4 regions of the Chryseobacterium pyrolae genome follow, and region 2 is predicted to be linked to each of the others. Evidence: riboswitches for the same ligand, from Rfam matches in the RefSeq annotation. Region 2 holds a riboswitch; each other region holds the start of a gene.
What was found. Region 2 has a riboswitch for cobalamin ahead of metE (5-methyltetrahydropteroyltriglutamate--homocysteine S-methyltransferase). Riboswitches for the same ligand answer to the same signal wherever they lie in the genome.
Positions count from the first base shown of each region.

Region 1: another riboswitch for cobalamin. It lies ahead of NZD88_RS00140 (acyl-CoA thioesterase); the one in region 2 lies ahead of metE (5-methyltetrahydropteroyltriglutamate--homocysteine S-methyltransferase).
Region 3: another riboswitch for cobalamin. It lies ahead of NZD88_RS03960 (T9SS type A sorting domain-containing protein); the one in region 2 lies ahead of metE (5-methyltetrahydropteroyltriglutamate--homocysteine S-methyltransferase).
Region 4: another riboswitch for cobalamin. It lies ahead of NZD88_RS19655 (TonB-dependent receptor plug domain-containing protein); the one in region 2 lies ahead of metE (5-methyltetrahydropteroyltriglutamate--homocysteine S-methyltransferase).

Region 1 is NZ_JANZQH010000001.1:26,435-30,651, forward strand. It holds gene NZD88_RS00130 (FG-GAP repeat protein) at 1-348, shown strand, start outside; gene NZD88_RS00135 (HD domain-containing protein) at 368-958, shown strand; gene NZD88_RS00140 (acyl-CoA thioesterase) at 1,334-1,717, opposite strand; cobalamin riboswitch at 1,833-2,011, opposite strand; gene NZD88_RS00145 (hypothetical protein) at 2,064-2,861, opposite strand; gene NZD88_RS00150 (ATP-binding cassette domain-containing protein) at 3,014-3,676, opposite strand; gene NZD88_RS00155 (endonuclease MutS2) at 4,070-4,217, opposite strand, start outside.
Region 2 is NZ_JANZQH010000001.1:692,800-697,016, forward strand. It holds gene metE (5-methyltetrahydropteroyltriglutamate--homocysteine S-methyltransferase) at 1-1,820, opposite strand, end outside; cobalamin riboswitch at 2,195-2,379, opposite strand; gene NZD88_RS03040 (Lrp/AsnC family transcriptional regulator) at 2,534-2,995, shown strand; gene NZD88_RS03045 (hypothetical protein) at 3,082-3,846, opposite strand; gene NZD88_RS03050 (VOC family protein) at 4,009-4,217, opposite strand, start outside.
Region 3 is NZ_JANZQH010000002.1:143,712-147,928, forward strand. It holds gene tpiA (triose-phosphate isomerase) at 1-591, shown strand, start outside; gene NZD88_RS03955 (esterase-like activity of phytase family protein) at 687-1,952, opposite strand; cobalamin riboswitch at 2,199-2,390, shown strand; gene NZD88_RS03960 (T9SS type A sorting domain-containing protein) at 2,473-3,597, shown strand; gene clpP (ATP-dependent Clp endopeptidase proteolytic subunit ClpP) at 3,945-4,217, opposite strand, start outside.
Region 4 is NZ_JANZQH010000012.1:77,914-82,130, reverse strand. It holds gene NZD88_RS19660 (YncE family protein) at 1-6, opposite strand, end outside; gene NZD88_RS19655 (TonB-dependent receptor plug domain-containing protein) at 20-1,861, opposite strand; cobalamin riboswitch at 1,893-2,069, opposite strand; gene NZD88_RS19650 (cytidine deaminase) at 2,370-2,852, opposite strand; gene namA (NADPH dehydrogenase NamA) at 2,952-4,004, shown strand; gene NZD88_RS19640 (DUF2752 domain-containing protein) at 4,014-4,217, shown strand, end outside.

The sequences.
Region 1 (4,217 bases), 670 kb from region 2:
ACCGAAGATGTCGCCATCAGAAACGGAAACGGAGGAAATTATGGGAGTGCTTCATATGATGTGTATGTCTTTAATTCGACACAGAATCAATTTGTCCCAAGTAAAGAACTTACCGAAATTGCCAGCAGCTATCAGGGAATGTTTGAAGTAGATTACGGACGCAGACGATTGATTACTTATGCAAGGTCCGGAGCTTCTTTACATTACACCTATGAATATCAGGTGATTCCTAATAAAGGGATAGATCTGGTGTATGAAAAAATTGGAGATGTAAGTGAAGAACCATCAAAAATAACCATAAAAGAGAAGATCAATAATAAATGGGTGGTTAAAAAATCATCTAAATAATAGTATAATAAGAAAGAAAATGAAGATACAAAAGGAGATCGATTTTATCCTGGCCGTAGATGCCCTGAAAAATGTACAGAGGAGAAATTACAATGCTGATGATTCCAGAAGGGAAAATACTGCCGAACATTCATGGCAGATCATTATTCTGGCACAGATTCTATATCCCTATGCTAAAAACCGCACAGATATTGATCTTTTAAGGGTAATCAGAATGCTGTCCATTCATGATCTGGTGGAGATTGAAGCAGGAGATACATTTTTATTTGATGAAGCTGCCATGGTTGGGAAATTCGAAAGAGAAAAAATTTCTGCACAGAAGATCTTCGGAATCCTGGATGAGCCTTTGCGTACAGAATTTTTTGAGCTATGGCTTGAATTTGAAGAAGAAAAAACTCCGGATGCTATTTTTGCCTGTTCCATTGACAGGATCATGCCGTTTATTCTAAACTCCCACACGTCAGGGAAAAGCTGGACAGAAGCCGGGGTTACCGAAAAACAGATCAGAAATATGCTGGAAAATGCCATTACAAGAGCATCTGATGAAATGGGAGAGGCTTTTGAAACATTGCTGAGCAGAAGTTTGGATACTGATAAGGTAGTTAGGTAATTTTACAGCGAAGCAAGACAGTGGTTTTTAAATCGCTGTTTTTTATAATAGTTTCGGGCGGCCAGAGGCCGCCCGAAACTATATGAGTTAGTGAATTTTATCTATTTTAGATGGTTACCTTAAGTTATTTAGAGGTCGACCTAAGAAACTGTAACGTTAAGAAAACTCTTATGTCTGAGTGCGGGACAAAGTATGATTCTTAATACAGATGGCTACCGCACGAGTTTTAGAGTTTTTAGAGAGCAGATTTCATTTTTAGTGGAAGTTTCTGGTCTTGAATTTTTGGTTCATTTTGCTTCAAGGCAAAAGAACAAATTAAAATAATTATAGTATAAAATGGTTTCGGGCGGCCAAAGGCCGCCCGAAACTTACCAATTATAGTATTCTGATTGGCTTTTTCTCTTCATCAATAGCCACAAAAGTAAAATCACCAACGATCGCTCTTTCTCTTTCATAAGAGTACATCTGCTCCGTATAGATCTCTACATTCACCTTCATACTTGTTTTTCCGACATAGGAAACCTTTCCGATAAGTTCCACAATGGTTCCTGCAGGGATTGGTTTTTTAAAATCGATTTTATCGCTGCTTACAGTTACCACTCTTTTTCTTGCAAAACGGGTTGCTGTGATAAAGGCTACTTCATCCATCAGCTGCATAGCTGTACCTCCGAAAAGAGTATCATAATGGTTAGTGGTGTTTGGGAAAACCGCTTTAAAAATTCTGGTTTCGGATGCTGCAATTCTTTCTTCTGTAGTCATATTTCATTATTAATTAATACGAAATGAAATAGATCAAAATAACAGAGCAGTGACAAGAATCATAGGAATTCCTGAAGCAGTCCATCAGATCAATAAACTTCAAATCGCGAAAGTTTCTTGTTTAAAGAAATAGGCAGGTCTCCTGACTTGTAACATCATTTATCTCCTTCCCGTGCCCTGCACAGTGGATCCTTGATAAAGACTTCAGTTACTTACAGTTGCGCGACAGTCCGTGATTTTCACACGGTTCCCTTTTAATCTGCGTTAAGCAGAACCAGTTTCTGTGATGAATAAGCGTTAAACTTTTTCAGGACAAAAATAAGAATATTACAGAGAAAAACGGCAATTATTCCGGACTATTATAAATAATCTGGCTCATCACCCTTCCTTCCTTGATGGTCCAAAGCGTGATATACCTGTTCTCACCGGAACCGTTAATCATATAAAGATAGATGTGATCGTTGTCAAGAGCGGTTACTCCGACATTGTTGAAATCCATAGTAGGCTGGAACATATTTTTAATAGCTTCCCTTACAAAAACAGAACCTCTTCCAGGTTGCTGAACCCGGATCGATTTGATCTCCGTCATGCCTTCCGGAAGTCCGTCCTTAATTCCCCAGGGTTTTACTTTATCAATCGTAAGGATCTTTCCGTCTGCATCTTTTTCCTGTTTTCTGTAGCCGGCATTCGACGGATAAACATCGATTACGACCTTGGTTCTTTGGGAAGTCGGTATTTTGGGATTACTGTTGTCTGTAAAAATAAGTGATTTTCCGTTTTTGGATTTAGAAGGGGTAAACTGGGGAAGCTGGTCGATAAAAGCAATACGACCTTTATTCACCATCCCTTCCTTCTCAAGATTTTCATATCTCACAAAAGGTTTTTCCTCATCTTGCTTTTCAGGATATTTGATCCAGATCCATTCTGTTTCTCCCGGAGCAGGCTTTACATAAACAAATACATCACCTTTACGCATCCGGATCTTGTCTACGATTTTTCTGTAGTCATCCTTGTGGACACGTACATTGGCGTAGCCTTCTTCAGCCTTTACAACACCGAAAGGAACTTTATTCTGTCCTTTCACAAATGCTAAGGAAAAAAGACTGAAAGCGGATAAGTACAATGCTCTGTTTACGGAAATCATTCTATGAAATTTTTTGATCCCTCAAATATATAAATTAAATGTTTTTTTGATCAGTAAAATGTAATGGTATTTGATTAAAATTGTCAATATACTCTCAAAAGCTTGTAAAACTCTTCATTGGGAGGCTGATGCCGATTATTTTTAAAACAATTTTAATTTTTCGGAAGATAATTAAATTGTTGCAGTTCTTTAAGGTCTTTCACCTTTCTCAAATGGGTGTCCGAGAGAAGATAAATATCATCAGCCATATTGAATAAAGTCATATAATTATGATCGGAGATGATCATTCCTTTATAGGGTACCTGGCTTTTAATGATCATTTCCAATTCATCAACGTTTTTAGGAGAAACACCGCTGAAAGGTTCATCCAGTAAAATAAATTCCGCATCTGAATAAGTAATGATCAGGGTTTCAATGATTTTTTTCTCACCGCCTGAAAGATTTCTTGGTGTTTCATTCAAAAAGGGCTGTATCATTTTTAGGTCGTAAAGCTTTTCCGCATTTTCTTGGGTACAGAATAGTGGGATGAGCTTCCTGATCTTACATTCTTTAGGGAGAAATGAAGAACGCTGAGGCAGATAAGCAATTTTATTTTTCCTGTCGGACAGGCTTTTAAGAATAGTATCATTCAATTTAATAAACTGCGTATCCCCTTTAATTGTTCCAAAGATGATCTCTAATAAAGTAGATTTTCCGCCACCAGCGGGGCCAAGAATTCCTGCTATTTTTCCAGTTTCACAGCCTAAATAGATATCCTGGAGAATCTTTCTTCCGCCGAAAGATTTGGTAACACTGTCGATGTGAAGTTTATTCATAAGAATCGGGTAATTACTTTAATAATTAAACTTAATGATCCCGTGAAACCCCACAAAAACCATTTTGAAAACCCAAAATTGGCGTAGAAAAAATATTCGCCTTTCAGCCTTATATCATAAATAAAAAAGTGGAGGAGAGGAAGAATGAGGAAAAAATATAGCCCAAGATTTTCAAAAGTAAATTGAGTACCGAAGCATAACAACAGAGAAAATAACACCGCAGGAATCATTAATTTTCTATAAAAAATCCAAAGGACAGTAAAGCTTTTATCCATGATCCAAAAATAACAAGAAAATTTGATCTGTATGCTTCAACATGCAATGTTTAGGAGTTAAAATAAAATAGCGCTGAACATTCAGCGCTATTTTTATAGGATTAAAAGGTATACCTCATTAAATTCTTTCAAGCTCATCCGCATTAATCGTGGTCTTAAAAGTTCCATAGTTGACGATCACTTTATTTTTAGAAATCTTTTCAATTGTTCCTACGCTGGTACTTCCGGGAATACGGACACGTTGTCCCTCTTTCATCCATACGGCG
Region 2 (4,217 bases):
ATCCCCGCTTTTTCCAAATCGTTTACCTCATCGCGGATTGCCAGTGCGATTTGTTTACAGGTTAAAGATCGGGGTTGGTCATCACGGACGAAAGACCATTGTAAAATGGTCACCGGACCTGTAAGCATTCCTTTTACCCATTTTTGAGTGAGAGATTGTGCATACTGAGACCAGTAAACCGTCATCGGGTGCGGTCTGTGAACGTCACCATAGATCACGGGAGGTTTTACGCAACGACTTCCGTAGCTTTGTACCCAGCCGTTTTGAGTGAAGGCAAATCCGTCAAGTTGTTCACCGAAATATTCCACCATATCGTTTCGCTCAAATTCTCCATGTACCAATACATCGATGCCGATCTCTTCTTGCCAGCGAATGGTTCTTTCTGTTTCTTTTTTAAGCAGATCATCGTATTGACCGGTAGTCAGTTCGCCTTTTTTGAATTTTGCTCTCCAGGTTCTTACTTCTTTAGTCTGAGGAAATGATCCGATGGTTGTTGTTGGAAACAGGGGAAGTTGAAGAACTTTCTGTTGATCTTCTTTTCGGATACTGAACGGGCTGTTTCTCTTGGCATCATCTTCAGTGGTTACATCTACACGGTCTTTCACATTCTGATTGTGGATTAACGCTGACGTTTTACGGGTATCGGTGGCTTTTTTGTTTTCGGCATATTGCTGTAAGGTCGGATAGTCTGCATTGCCTGAAGCCAGTTTTTTCAAGGTAACAATTTCATAGACTTTTTGTTTGGCAAAAGCCAGCCACTGTTTAATTTCAGGAGATAATGTCTTTTCATTCGTCTCCAGATCAAGATCGAAAGGTGAATGGAGGAGTGAGCAGGATGGAGCAATGAAAACTCGTTCAGAGCCGATCGAATGTATTGCTTTTTCTATGAAGCTTAATGAACTTTCAAAGTCATTTTTCCAGATGTTTCTTCCGTCTACAATACCTAAGGACAAGCTCAGCGTTTGAGGGATGGTATTCAAAATCTCATCCAGCTGTTCAGGAGAACGAACCAGATCAATGTGTAAAATATCAACCGGAAGAGAAGTTGCCAGTGTAAGATTATCTTTTAATCCATCAAAATAAGTAGCCACAATAAACTTTAAATGGGGAAACTGTTTCCTGATTTCAGTGTAAATTACTTGATAGGTTTCTTTTGCTTTTTCATTTAAATCTAATGCTAAGAACGGCTCATCAAACTGAATATATTCCGCACCGTGATTTTCCAGGTCTTTTAGAATCTGAATATAAACAGGAAGCAGGTTTTGAGCTAAATCCAGTTTATCGAAACCCTCTTCTTTTTCTTTTCCCAGCAATAAATAAGTCAGCAAACCGATAATGACAGGTTTTGCATTGATTCCGGCTTGTTTTGCACTAATAAATTCCTGGATGATTTTATTGGAGAATAATTTGAATTCCTGCTTTTTCTGAAATTCTGGAACGATGTAATGATAATTGGTATCAAACCATTTCGTCATTTCCATGGCAGTGATATCCAAACCATCTTTTTGAAAACCTCTTGCCATGGCAAAATACAGATCAAGCTCTGAAGAAGATTCTTTGGAGGCGATTTCCTGATAACGTTCCGGAATAGCTCCAACCGTCAATGTCATATCCAAAACCTGGTCATAATACGAAAAATCGTTGCATGGAATAAGATCTATTCCTGCTTCCTTTTGCAGTTTCCAGTTTTGATGGGTAGTTGTTTTTCCGATCTCCAAGAGTTCGTTTAAAGATGTCTTGCCTGACCAATATTGCTCGCAGGCTTTTTTGAGTTCTCTGTTGCTACCAATACGCGGATAGCCAAGTAGATGGGTTTGCATTTTCTTTTCAACTTTTAAATTAAATAATAATTGTAAAGTTCTTTTAGAATGCTTCGCAACGCTGCCGAATAAAGTGATTTTGAGAAATAGAGTAGATACAGTCAGAACATAATTTGAGAATTGGTTTAAAGTTTTTAACGCAAAGTTTTAATTTAAATTCCTTTATATGTTAAGAAAGCAAAGAGGAATCAATACATGATTTTCTGAAGCTAACGTTTTATCCATAAGCTTCATCAGCGATTTATCGCATTTCTTTGCAGCCTAAAATAAGGCATTAGTATAAAAAATCTTTGCGTTTAAAATCAAAACTATTCAAAATTAAACGCTCAAAAAGTATCATCTGTATGACCTAAAAAGCTTCAAACCGCGAAAGCATTGTCCATTCAGAATAGGCAGGTCTCCTGACTTGTAACAGTTTTTATCATCCTTCCCGCTTGCGCAGTGGATATTCATGGACAAAAACCCTTGTTGTGTTACTTACAGTTGCGCGACAGCTCGTGATTTTCACACGATTCCCTATTAATCTACGTTATGTAAAACCTTTTCTGTTTGATGAAGGATGTTAAAGAACAAAATCTGGGATAAAGGTATTGATTAAAGTGAATTGATTGGTTGTTGTACTTTAATTAAGTATATAATTCTGTTTAAATGATATTTTAAAGTCAAATATTCTGTACATTTGAAAAAAATAACCCCAAAAAGAATATTATTCTGTGGAAAGACTTGATGAAAAGGATCTTCAGTTGCTTAGAATCCTGCAAAAAAACGCAAAACTAACTGTAAAGGAACTTGCTAAAGAAATTAATCTTTCGCCATCACCCGTTTTCGAACGGATGAAAAGGCTGGAGCAGGAGGGATACATCAAACATTATGCAGCCATTTTGGAAGCTGAGAAACTAAATCGGGGTTTTACGGTTTTTTGCCAGATCAAGCTTAAGATCCATGACCGTTCCGTAGGAAATCAATTTGTTGAAGATATCTTACAGATCGACGAAGTGGCTGAATGTTATAATATTTCCGGAGATTTTGATTTTCTGCTTAAAGTTCAGGTAAGGGATATGAAACATTATCAGGATTTTGTCTTCAATAAGCTTGGTTCAGTAGATTCCATAGGAAGTGCGCACAGTACTTTTGTGATGGCTGAAGTAAAAAACATTCATGGAGTGAATATCTAAAAAATAAAAACAGTACCCAAACCGGATACTGCCATTATAATTTTTAAATCATTCAATCATTCAATTTTTCAATCTTTAAATCAAAATCATGGCTCATCACAATCCTGCTTCAGTTTTGTAAAGACCTTATCGAATTTTTCGTAGAGCGTTCCTTCATCATTCGGATCTGGCCTGAAACTGCCGTTGGCACAGTTATAGAAGCCGAAACCTATCAATTGAATCAGTGCATAATCATCTTTTTTTGGATCGTTGAATTGGGCTTTGAATTTATCTATTACTAATTGCGGATCAGAGTTATCCTTGCTTTTAGCTTCGACGAATTTTTTCCAAACGGTGTACATTTTCTGTTTGTCAGGAGAAGAAACAGCATCAATATATTCTTTGCATGTAGTATAAAACTTGCTGTTTTTTAAGGATGCAGGATCAGAATAAGCAATAAGATCTTCTTTTTTCAGCTGATATTCGTTTTCAAAAGTCTGAATCGTTTCCTGGTGAAGTTTTTTCCACTCAGGAAGATTGATGACCTGTATACCGTACAGTTCTTTTTTCTTTTCCTGATATTGCTTTTCGAGTTGCTGGAGATAGATGTTTTTATTTTTCCGGACATCTTCAAGATCAGAAAGTTTAAAGACAGTATGATTGTCAAACAGACCGCTGTTGAATTGATACAAAAGCTTATTAACGCCGTCTATTTCCTCTTTCTTATATTTTCCCGGATCAAAATACCCTTTATTGTCACAGTTGAAGGTTTGATAAGTGTACAATACCAGATTACTGGTTTTGGTGGCTTTCTTCTGTCCCATGACTGTTACAGAAAGAGCCAGTGAAAGAGTAAGTATTAATTTTCTCATATATTTTGGTGTACGATATTTTTTGAAAGGTGCTTTTTGAATTTAATTGTAAAATTAATATTTTAGATTTAAAACAGGAAGAAATGGAGTTCATCTAACGAATAAGTTTTAAGTCATTAAGATTTTTGAGTTGTAAAGTGGAGTTAAGGTAAAAATCAGTTATTAGCCGTAATTACTCACTTCAATAAGGTTCATATCAGGATCGCGGAAATAGACAGATCTGATTTTTCCCAGAGCACCGGTTCTTTCAACAATACCTTCTATAATTTGAATGTTTTTTTGTTTCAGTTCTTCCAGCACCTCGTGAATATCCGTTTTTGCAATAAAACAGAGGTCTGCAGAACCACAGGTCTGTCTTTCTGCCTTTGGTT
Region 3 (4,217 bases), on a different contig from region 2:
GATGATATTGGCGTATTCTCTCAGGATATGAGCGAGCATGAAAGCGGTGCTTATACAGGAGAACTTTCTGCAGATATGCTGGAATCTATCGATGCGACAGGTTCATTAATCGGGCACTCTGAAAGAAGACAATACCACGGTGAAACAGATTCTCACTGCAACAGAAAGATCAAATTAGCTCTTGATAAAGGACTGATCCCTGTATACTGTAACGGTGAAACGCTTGAACAGAGAAAGGCTGGACAGCATTTTGAAGTGGTGAAAAACCAGACTGAAGTAGCTCTTTTCACACTTTCTGCTGAAGAGATCAAAAAAGTAGTGATCGCTTACGAACCGGTTTGGGCGATCGGAACAGGTGAAACAGCTTCTCCGGCTCAGGCTCAGGAGATTCATGCACACATCAGAAGCATCATCGCTGCAAAATACGGACAGGAAGTGGCTGACGAAATTTCTATCCTTTACGGAGGTTCTGTGAAGCCTGATAATGCGAAAGAGATTTTCTCTCAGCCTGATATCGATGGTGGACTGATCGGAGGTGCCGCTTTAAAATTAGAGGATTTTTCTAAAATTATTGAGGGTTTTAATTCGTAGGTTTCAGCTAAAGCCAATTTCTATCGAATTTAAAAACATATAGAGTCAAAAACGGCGGCATCTTCGATGCCGCCGTTTTCTTAAAAAAAATCTAATTATTGAATATCGACTACATACATTGTTCCTTTGTCTACTTTTCCGGTTTTAGGAAGGATCTTCGCTTTTGGATTTCCGTTTCCGTCATCTAAAATTCCAAAATCATCATCATTGAAGACTGCCAGTTTATTATTCCCTAAATAAACGATTCCTTCAAATTTATCATGCTCATATCCTAATTTTGCTACCAGATCTACGGCTAAAACCTTGGAAACAGGCTTTATTCCTGCGTTCGTAATTTCATCCCAGGTAGACTGCTCTAAAGCTTTATTATTGATTTTCATCCCGTCAACAGCCGCAATATCGGTACCGTTCACGTCTGAAGCTCCAGCAATATTGATCCGGTATACTTTTTTGGTTCCTCCCTGAGAGCCAAAGTTTCCGTCTCTTTCTATAACAAGAAATTCCGTGCTGCTGATAGCTGTAATATCACATACAGAATCTGATGCCCCTCCATTTTGCTTATACAAATACTGTTTCGTCTGTCCTGTTGCAATATCAAAAGTGACAATTCTGGTTAACGTTGTATTCGTGGCGAGAACTTTTGTAGGAACATACATCGTAGACTGAATAGTGCCTACCAGCATTTTCCCATCCGGAGTGATGCATAATCCTTCCATTCCTCTATTGGCTCTTCTTTTCGCCAAAACAGCAGGCAATTTTCTAGGTCCGGTATTGACCCCTATCGGACTTATCCTTTCCAATTCTATTCCTTCTGCGTTATAATGAACGATGTGCGGACCATATTCGTCAGAAACCCAAAAAGTTCCGTCTGCTGCTGCTACAATACTTTCACTGTCCAGTCCATAATTGTCTGTTCCCAAAACATTTCCTGATGAATCGTAGGCTGTTTCTCCTGTACTTCCCATTCCTGCAGGGTTCGGAAGACCTGTAATCGGCTGGCCGGAAGGATTTTTAAGTTTAATATATTTGATAACCTCGATATTTCCTTCTGCATTGATCTTAAAATGCATAATTGTTGGCGTAAAATTCGGGGCTGGAAATTTCTTTCCGTTCAGATAATCTGTATTCGGACCACGATCGGTGATCACATAAAACTCCCCTTTTCTGGTTGGATGTGCAGCTGCACCTGAACCGAAGCCACCGTTAATAACATCTACCCCATTAATAGTTGTCAATTTGGAGAAAGGAAATTCCTGAGGAAGTTTAGCATAATTGATATCCTGGTTATTCATCTTGTTGTCATCATCTTTACATGATGCAAGCGCTGTGAATACGATCGCCGATAACAGCAGTTTTCTCATAGTTACTTTTATGCCGCGAAAGTATACATTGATTGTAAACTGATGTTGAATTTAATAACAATTGTATTTTAACAATAAGATCGTTAGATGAATTTATTTTAAACACTTGAATTAATCCGAATATCATCAATCTTCTTTTTAATTCTTTATTAAATCAAAAAATCATCTTCCTAAAAGTAATCTGACAGCTAAACAAATAAAGAAACCATACAATAATTCACAAAACAGCTTCAAAAATTTATATAATATATTTGCAGCAGTTAAGGCTGAACATCTGTTCATTAACAGGGAATCAAGTGAGAAGAAATTCAATGCTTGGGCTGTACCCGCAACTGTAAGCTGTTTTAAACTTTGAGTACAATAGGCCACTGGATCTCAATCCGGGAAGGCGTACTTCGAGAAGCGAGCCAGGAGACCTGCCTTATCTGCGTTCACTTCAGGAAAAGAAGGATCTGAAAAAGATTCTTATTCTTTTTCCTGCGGGAAAGTTTCGGGAATAAAACTTTAATTTAATTATATTATGAAAAAGATCTATCTTTTTTTTCTGCTGCTATGTCTGCAGCTATTCTCTGCCCAGTTTACAGAGAATGACATTAAATTCTGGGTAGGGACAGGCTCGAAAAAGGCTTATTTCATCGCCGATTTTAATGATAGTGACAATCCCACATCTTATGCATGGGGCTATCGGTATGATGCAAATAATCTTACGATGGAAGACCTCATCAATGCTATTTCTGCGGCAGAGCCTAAAATAGAGGCAGAAGTTCCTTCAGGTTTTCTTTACAGTTTCAATTACAACCATCACATTCCAAGTTTGGAAGATTACTGGTCTACATGGTCCGGTCCTACTGCAGAAAACATGAATTTGAATAATGGCGTAAACAATGATCCATTAGTTAATGGAAAATGGTATGGTATTTCTTTCGGTTATGGATTTACCTCTACTACGCCTCCACTTTCCCATCCGTCTTCTCCTGTGGCAGCTTACAGCTCTTCCTGGTACAATCTTTCACAGATCACCAACTGGATCGGAACGGGAAGCAATACAAGTCTTGTTGTTATCGATTTTGGGACGAACAATTCAAATGGTGAAGCTCATTCCTTTGTTTTTGGAATTAAATACAATGGAGGCTTAACCGCTGAGCAGGCTCTTCAGCTGATTCATGCACAAGCTCCTTATTTTAACTTTACATCAGCAAGCAACCAGATCAGTACATTATCTCTCAATAACTTTACAGGAAATACATCAGGAACCAATACGTGGAAGCTTTTCAAAGGAAAAGACCTTTCAAACTGGAGAGGACAGACCAATTTATCTCAAATTCAATTGGGAAATAACGACTGGCTAGGCTTAAGTTTCGGACAAAGATTACCATTTACTCCCAGAGAAGCATCAAGCTCTATTTTAAGTGTTTCTGACATCAATAAAAAGGAGTTCAGAATCTATCCAAATCCGGCAAGTGATTTTGTCCAGATAGAAACTGCGGAAAGTATTAAAGAAGTGAATATTTATGCCGCTTCAGGACAAAAGGTACTGACTGGAAATACAGCAAGAATCAATATTCAGGCCTTGAACACCGGGATTTATCTGATGGAAATTAAAACATCAAAGAATACCACGGTTCATAAGATTATTAAAAAATAGATGACACGCGTCTTGAGGGGCGCGTTTTTGTTTTTATAACCTTTGAGGTGATGAAGTTGAGTTGTTGGGGGAAGACTGAGTATTTTTTTTAACCACCCCGTCAAAAATTCTTTGAATTTTTGCCACCCCTCCACGGGATGGGAATTGGGGTCGACGAATTTTTGTCATTATGAAAATCAAAGATTTTCACAGAACTTAAGTGATCTTCTTTTCACATTTTTTTTAAGCTTGAAAGTAGCGCTGAAGTGCTAAAAAACTTTTGTCCCTTTTGTGGTTAAAATACAAATCAAGCAATAAAAAAACGCACCGAAAATCCGGTGCGTTTTTCAATATTCCTGAAAAGGAAATTATTTTTTCTCTGTAGATCTCTGTAAAACTTCGTCTACCATTCCGTAGCCTTTAGCTTCCTCAGAAGTCATCCAGTAGTCTCTGTCTGAAGACTTTTCTACCCATTCGTACGTTTGTCCTGAGTGGTGACCGATGATCTCATAAAGCTCCTGCTTTAATTTAAGCATCTCTCTCAAGTTGATCTCCATATCTGAAGCTACTCCCTGAGCACCTCCTGAAGGCTGGTGAATCATTACTCTTGAATGCTTAAGTGCAGAACGTTTTCCTTTTTC
Region 4 (4,217 bases), on a different contig from region 2:
TTTCATAATATTTTTAAGTTTAAAAATTAATAGTTGCATACATACTGTAATTTCTCTTAGGCATCGGGTAAAGAGATACCGTCTGATAAACCGTATTGGTCACGTTGTTCACTTTAAATCCTAAAGTGTACTTCTTGAAAAGTGCGGCAGAAATTCCTGTATTCAAAATAAAATAGGGATCAATGGCTGTCGACCTTTGCTGGTCGGTAGTAGTATAGGTAAGGCCATTGAAAAGCCCTTGAGCATACACCTTTAAGAAAGAATATCCATACTCTATATTTCCGACAGCTTTGTGAATGGGAACATACATCCGCTGCAGTTGAGTGTCTTTATTGACTGATTTTGAATAGGAATAACCTGCATCCAGTTTCAAAGCGTGTTGTCCAAAGGTTTTATTCCAGCTAACCTGCGATTCCAAACCATAAGACTCTACTCTGGTCGTATTGAACGGTGCCCAATATCCGAAAGAGGTCGGAAGCCAGTTGATAAGATTTTTGATGTCCATGTAATAAGGACTTAATGTCACTTTAAAATCTCCAAAACTGAACTCATGGTTCATGTCAATATTGGTGGAAGTTTCAGGAAGTAAATCCAGATTTCCTCCCGGTTGCCAGTAGAGATCATTAAACGAGGGGAATCTGAAGTTTCTTGAAAAGTTGGCCCCGACATGATACCATTTTAAAGCATTCCACTTTCCTGAAAAAGAATAAAGAAGGGGAGAAGATATACCTTCTACAAAATCCTTCTTAATTCCGGCTTCAAAACGAAGATCTTTTTTGGCAAAATACCGGATTAAACCAGCTAAGGATCCCACATTTCTACTGATCACTCCCAATCCCGATTTATAACCTTCACCCTTATTCACCTGAAATTCTCCAATGGCGTTAACATTGATCTTTGGCGTGATGAAATAATTGAAATCATTTTTAAAAATATAATTCTTTCCCTCTGCACCACTTGCTTTAGGAAGATTAAGATTTGAAAAATACTGGAAATTATCCTGCGTATAAGCTGCTTTTAAGCTGTTTGAAAGATTGTTTTTTTGAATATCCCATGCGATCAGACTTCTTAAGGTCTGCGCGTTGTATTTGGTCCTGTTACCGTTGTCCTCAAAAATAGGATAGTGCTGTGATGCATCAAAGATCTGATTCTGCCAGGAAATGGTCTGGTGATCAGCAATTTTATAAGAAGCCCCAATGTTCACTGAAGTATTGAAATATCTTCCGTTAACATTATTGAATCCTGTATTTCCTACAACAAACTCAGGAACTTTATAATCATTTTGGCTCGTTAAATAGCTGCCTGAAACCTTCACACTTAACTTTTCATTACTGAAAGAAGCCTGTGCAAAATTATTATACGTATCAAAAGAAGCCACTTCCGAATAAACAGAACCTTTAAAACCCCTGTTGAAATCTAAAATATTGTTTAAATGAATACTTCCTCCGATAGCCCCACTACCATAAACAACACTTCCGCCACCAGCTTTTACATCGATCTGATCATATCCGAATACCGGAATATTATTCACATCTCCCTGTCCCAAAAAACTTGAATTAATGTTGATTCCGTTCCATACAAAAGCCGTTTGCTGGGCAGTTGTTCCACGGAATGATGGAGAAGAAACAGCACCACGGCCGTTTTCTTTGATGTAAATGGAAGACTGATAGCGTAAAAGTTCAGAAAGGTTCGTTGAGTTTTTCTCAATATCCTTTGGAGTAATCGTACGTACCGGATGAAAAAGTTTTACTTTGCTCATCTGGCTGTCGAAAATATAAATAGTGTCAACCGCCTTCTCCTGTCCCAAAAGAAAGCTGCCATAAGACGTACAAAGCAGTAATAAAGATCTTTTTATATCCATACAATTTTACTTTTCCTCCGAAAGCAATGTGTTTTTAGTTATAATTTTGGCAGGTCTCCTGACTTTCGCGTTCTGCACCTTCCCGTATGAACAGTGGTTTTTTTGCAGAAACTCTTAATGCGATTTACAGTTGCGGGGACAGTTTGGGTATTTCACCCAATTCCCTATTATTTCCAATACGCTGGAAACCAAAATTTTTGCAAAGATAACTTTTTAAATGTATTGCGCAAAAATGACAAAAAGTAAATAATGAATGGTGAATTCCGCTTCGCAAGGAAATTTTTTAAATGTATAATTATCAGTAACGGAAATGATACTATAAAAATTGAAAAATAGTTCTTTAAATTAACTATTCATCTGCAAAGCAAAATTGATAAAAAGCCTAAAAGTGAATAGTGAATCATCAATTTTGCTTCGCAATTGAATGGTAAGGATAAGCACCTTTAAAATTCATTTTTGACTTGCGAAGCAAAATTCACCATTGACAAAGCAGGCTCACTTTTCTCGGCTATAAAAACGTCGAATCAAAATAAAACGGAAGCAAATCCTTGATAGAATGTACCTTTACCACTTCATCATTCATACTTGAAAAATAAAGATCTATATTTTCGTTCTGTTTTGTTTCATATTCTATTAAACTCTGTCGGCAGGCTCCGCAAGGTGGAATTGGAGGATTTTTCTCGTGGAATTCCCTAGGACCTCCTACAACAAAGATCTTTTTTACTCTTACATCCGGAAAGTTGGCTGCCACCCAGAAAAGAGTTGTCCTTTCTGCGCATAATCCTGACGGATAAGCCGCGTTCTCCTGGTTGTTACCGGAATAAATTTCACCGTTTTCCAGCAAAACGGAACATCCCACAAGGAAATTAGAGTAGGGCGCATAAGCATTTTCACGGGCTTGTTTTGCTCTCTCAAATAATGTTTTTTCTATATCGTTCAGTTCACTGCTGTTTTTAAAGTGCTCGTAACTGATCTGTATGTCTTTTTTCATATATTAGTCAGGCTAAAAAGGGGGCCAAATTTACTTCTTTTTCATCAGTTGGACAATGTTTTTTTTGTTCACTATTAAATTGAAATTCAAAAAAATAAAATGCTATATACATCAATACAATTCCGAAATATAGAACTAAAAAACAGATGGGTAATGTCTCCCATGTGTATGTATTCATGCGAAAACGGGATCGCAAATGATTTCCATTTTGTGCATTACGGAAGCAGAGCGCAGGGCGGGACAGGTTTAATAATGGTAGAAGCTACCGGAGTAGAGCCAAGAGGAAGAATTACCAATCACTGCATGGGAATCTGGAATGATCAGCAGGCAGAAGAGCTGGGAAAAATTGTTGACTTTGTCCATTCCCGTTCAGAAAGTAAGATCGGAATTCAGCTGGCCCATGCCGGAAGAAAAGGTTCCACCTGGAATAATCTGCAGATTCCTCTTGAGGAAGGCTGGGAAACCATTGCTCCGAGCGCTATTCCTTATCATCCATCTGAGAGAATTCCACACGTTCTTACCGTGGAAGAAATCAAAGAACAGGTCCAGAATTTTAAAGAAGCAGCAAAAAGAGCCGTAAAAGCAGGTTTTGATATCATCGAAATTCATGGGGCGCACGGATATCTGATCCACCAGTTTTTATCACCACTTTCCAATATACGGACAGACGAGTACGGCGGAAGCTTTGAAAACAGAATCCGGTTCCTGCTGGAGATTGTAGATGGTGTCAACGAAGAACTTGATGAAAATACAGCCCTTTTTGTACGGATTTCCGGAACCGAATACGCTGAAAACGGATGGAATATCAATGACAGTGTTGAACTGGCCAAAGTTTTAAAAGAACATTCTGTAGATCTCGTAGATGTTTCAAGCGGAGGTAATATTCACGGAGCAAAAATATCCGTATTTGATGGTTATCAGGTTCCTTTTTCCTCTCAGGTTAGAAACGAAGCTGAAGTGAAAACCGGATCCGTAGGATTGATTACTACAACGGAACAGGCAGAAGAGATCCTGCAGAAAGGAGATGCAGATCTGATATTTGTAGCAAGAGCGATCTTAAGAAACCCATATATGGCGGTTCAGGGATCATTTGAGATGAAAGAAGAATGCTTTTTTCCTCATCAGTATACAAGAGCGAAAATTTCGTCATAAAACTCCGGGATGAAAATTGAAGACTTTATGCTGACCTGTCCCAGCAAGAAATTTCTGGGAGTTGAGTGCTTAGGATGCGGTGCCCAAAGAGCCATTATGCTCGTTTTTGAAGGAAAATTTTCAGAAGCTTTTCATTTGTATCCGGCTGTTTATACCGTGTTGCTGTTTTTTTTTACATTAGGTTTGAGTTTTGTAGATAAAAAAAGGAAGTAC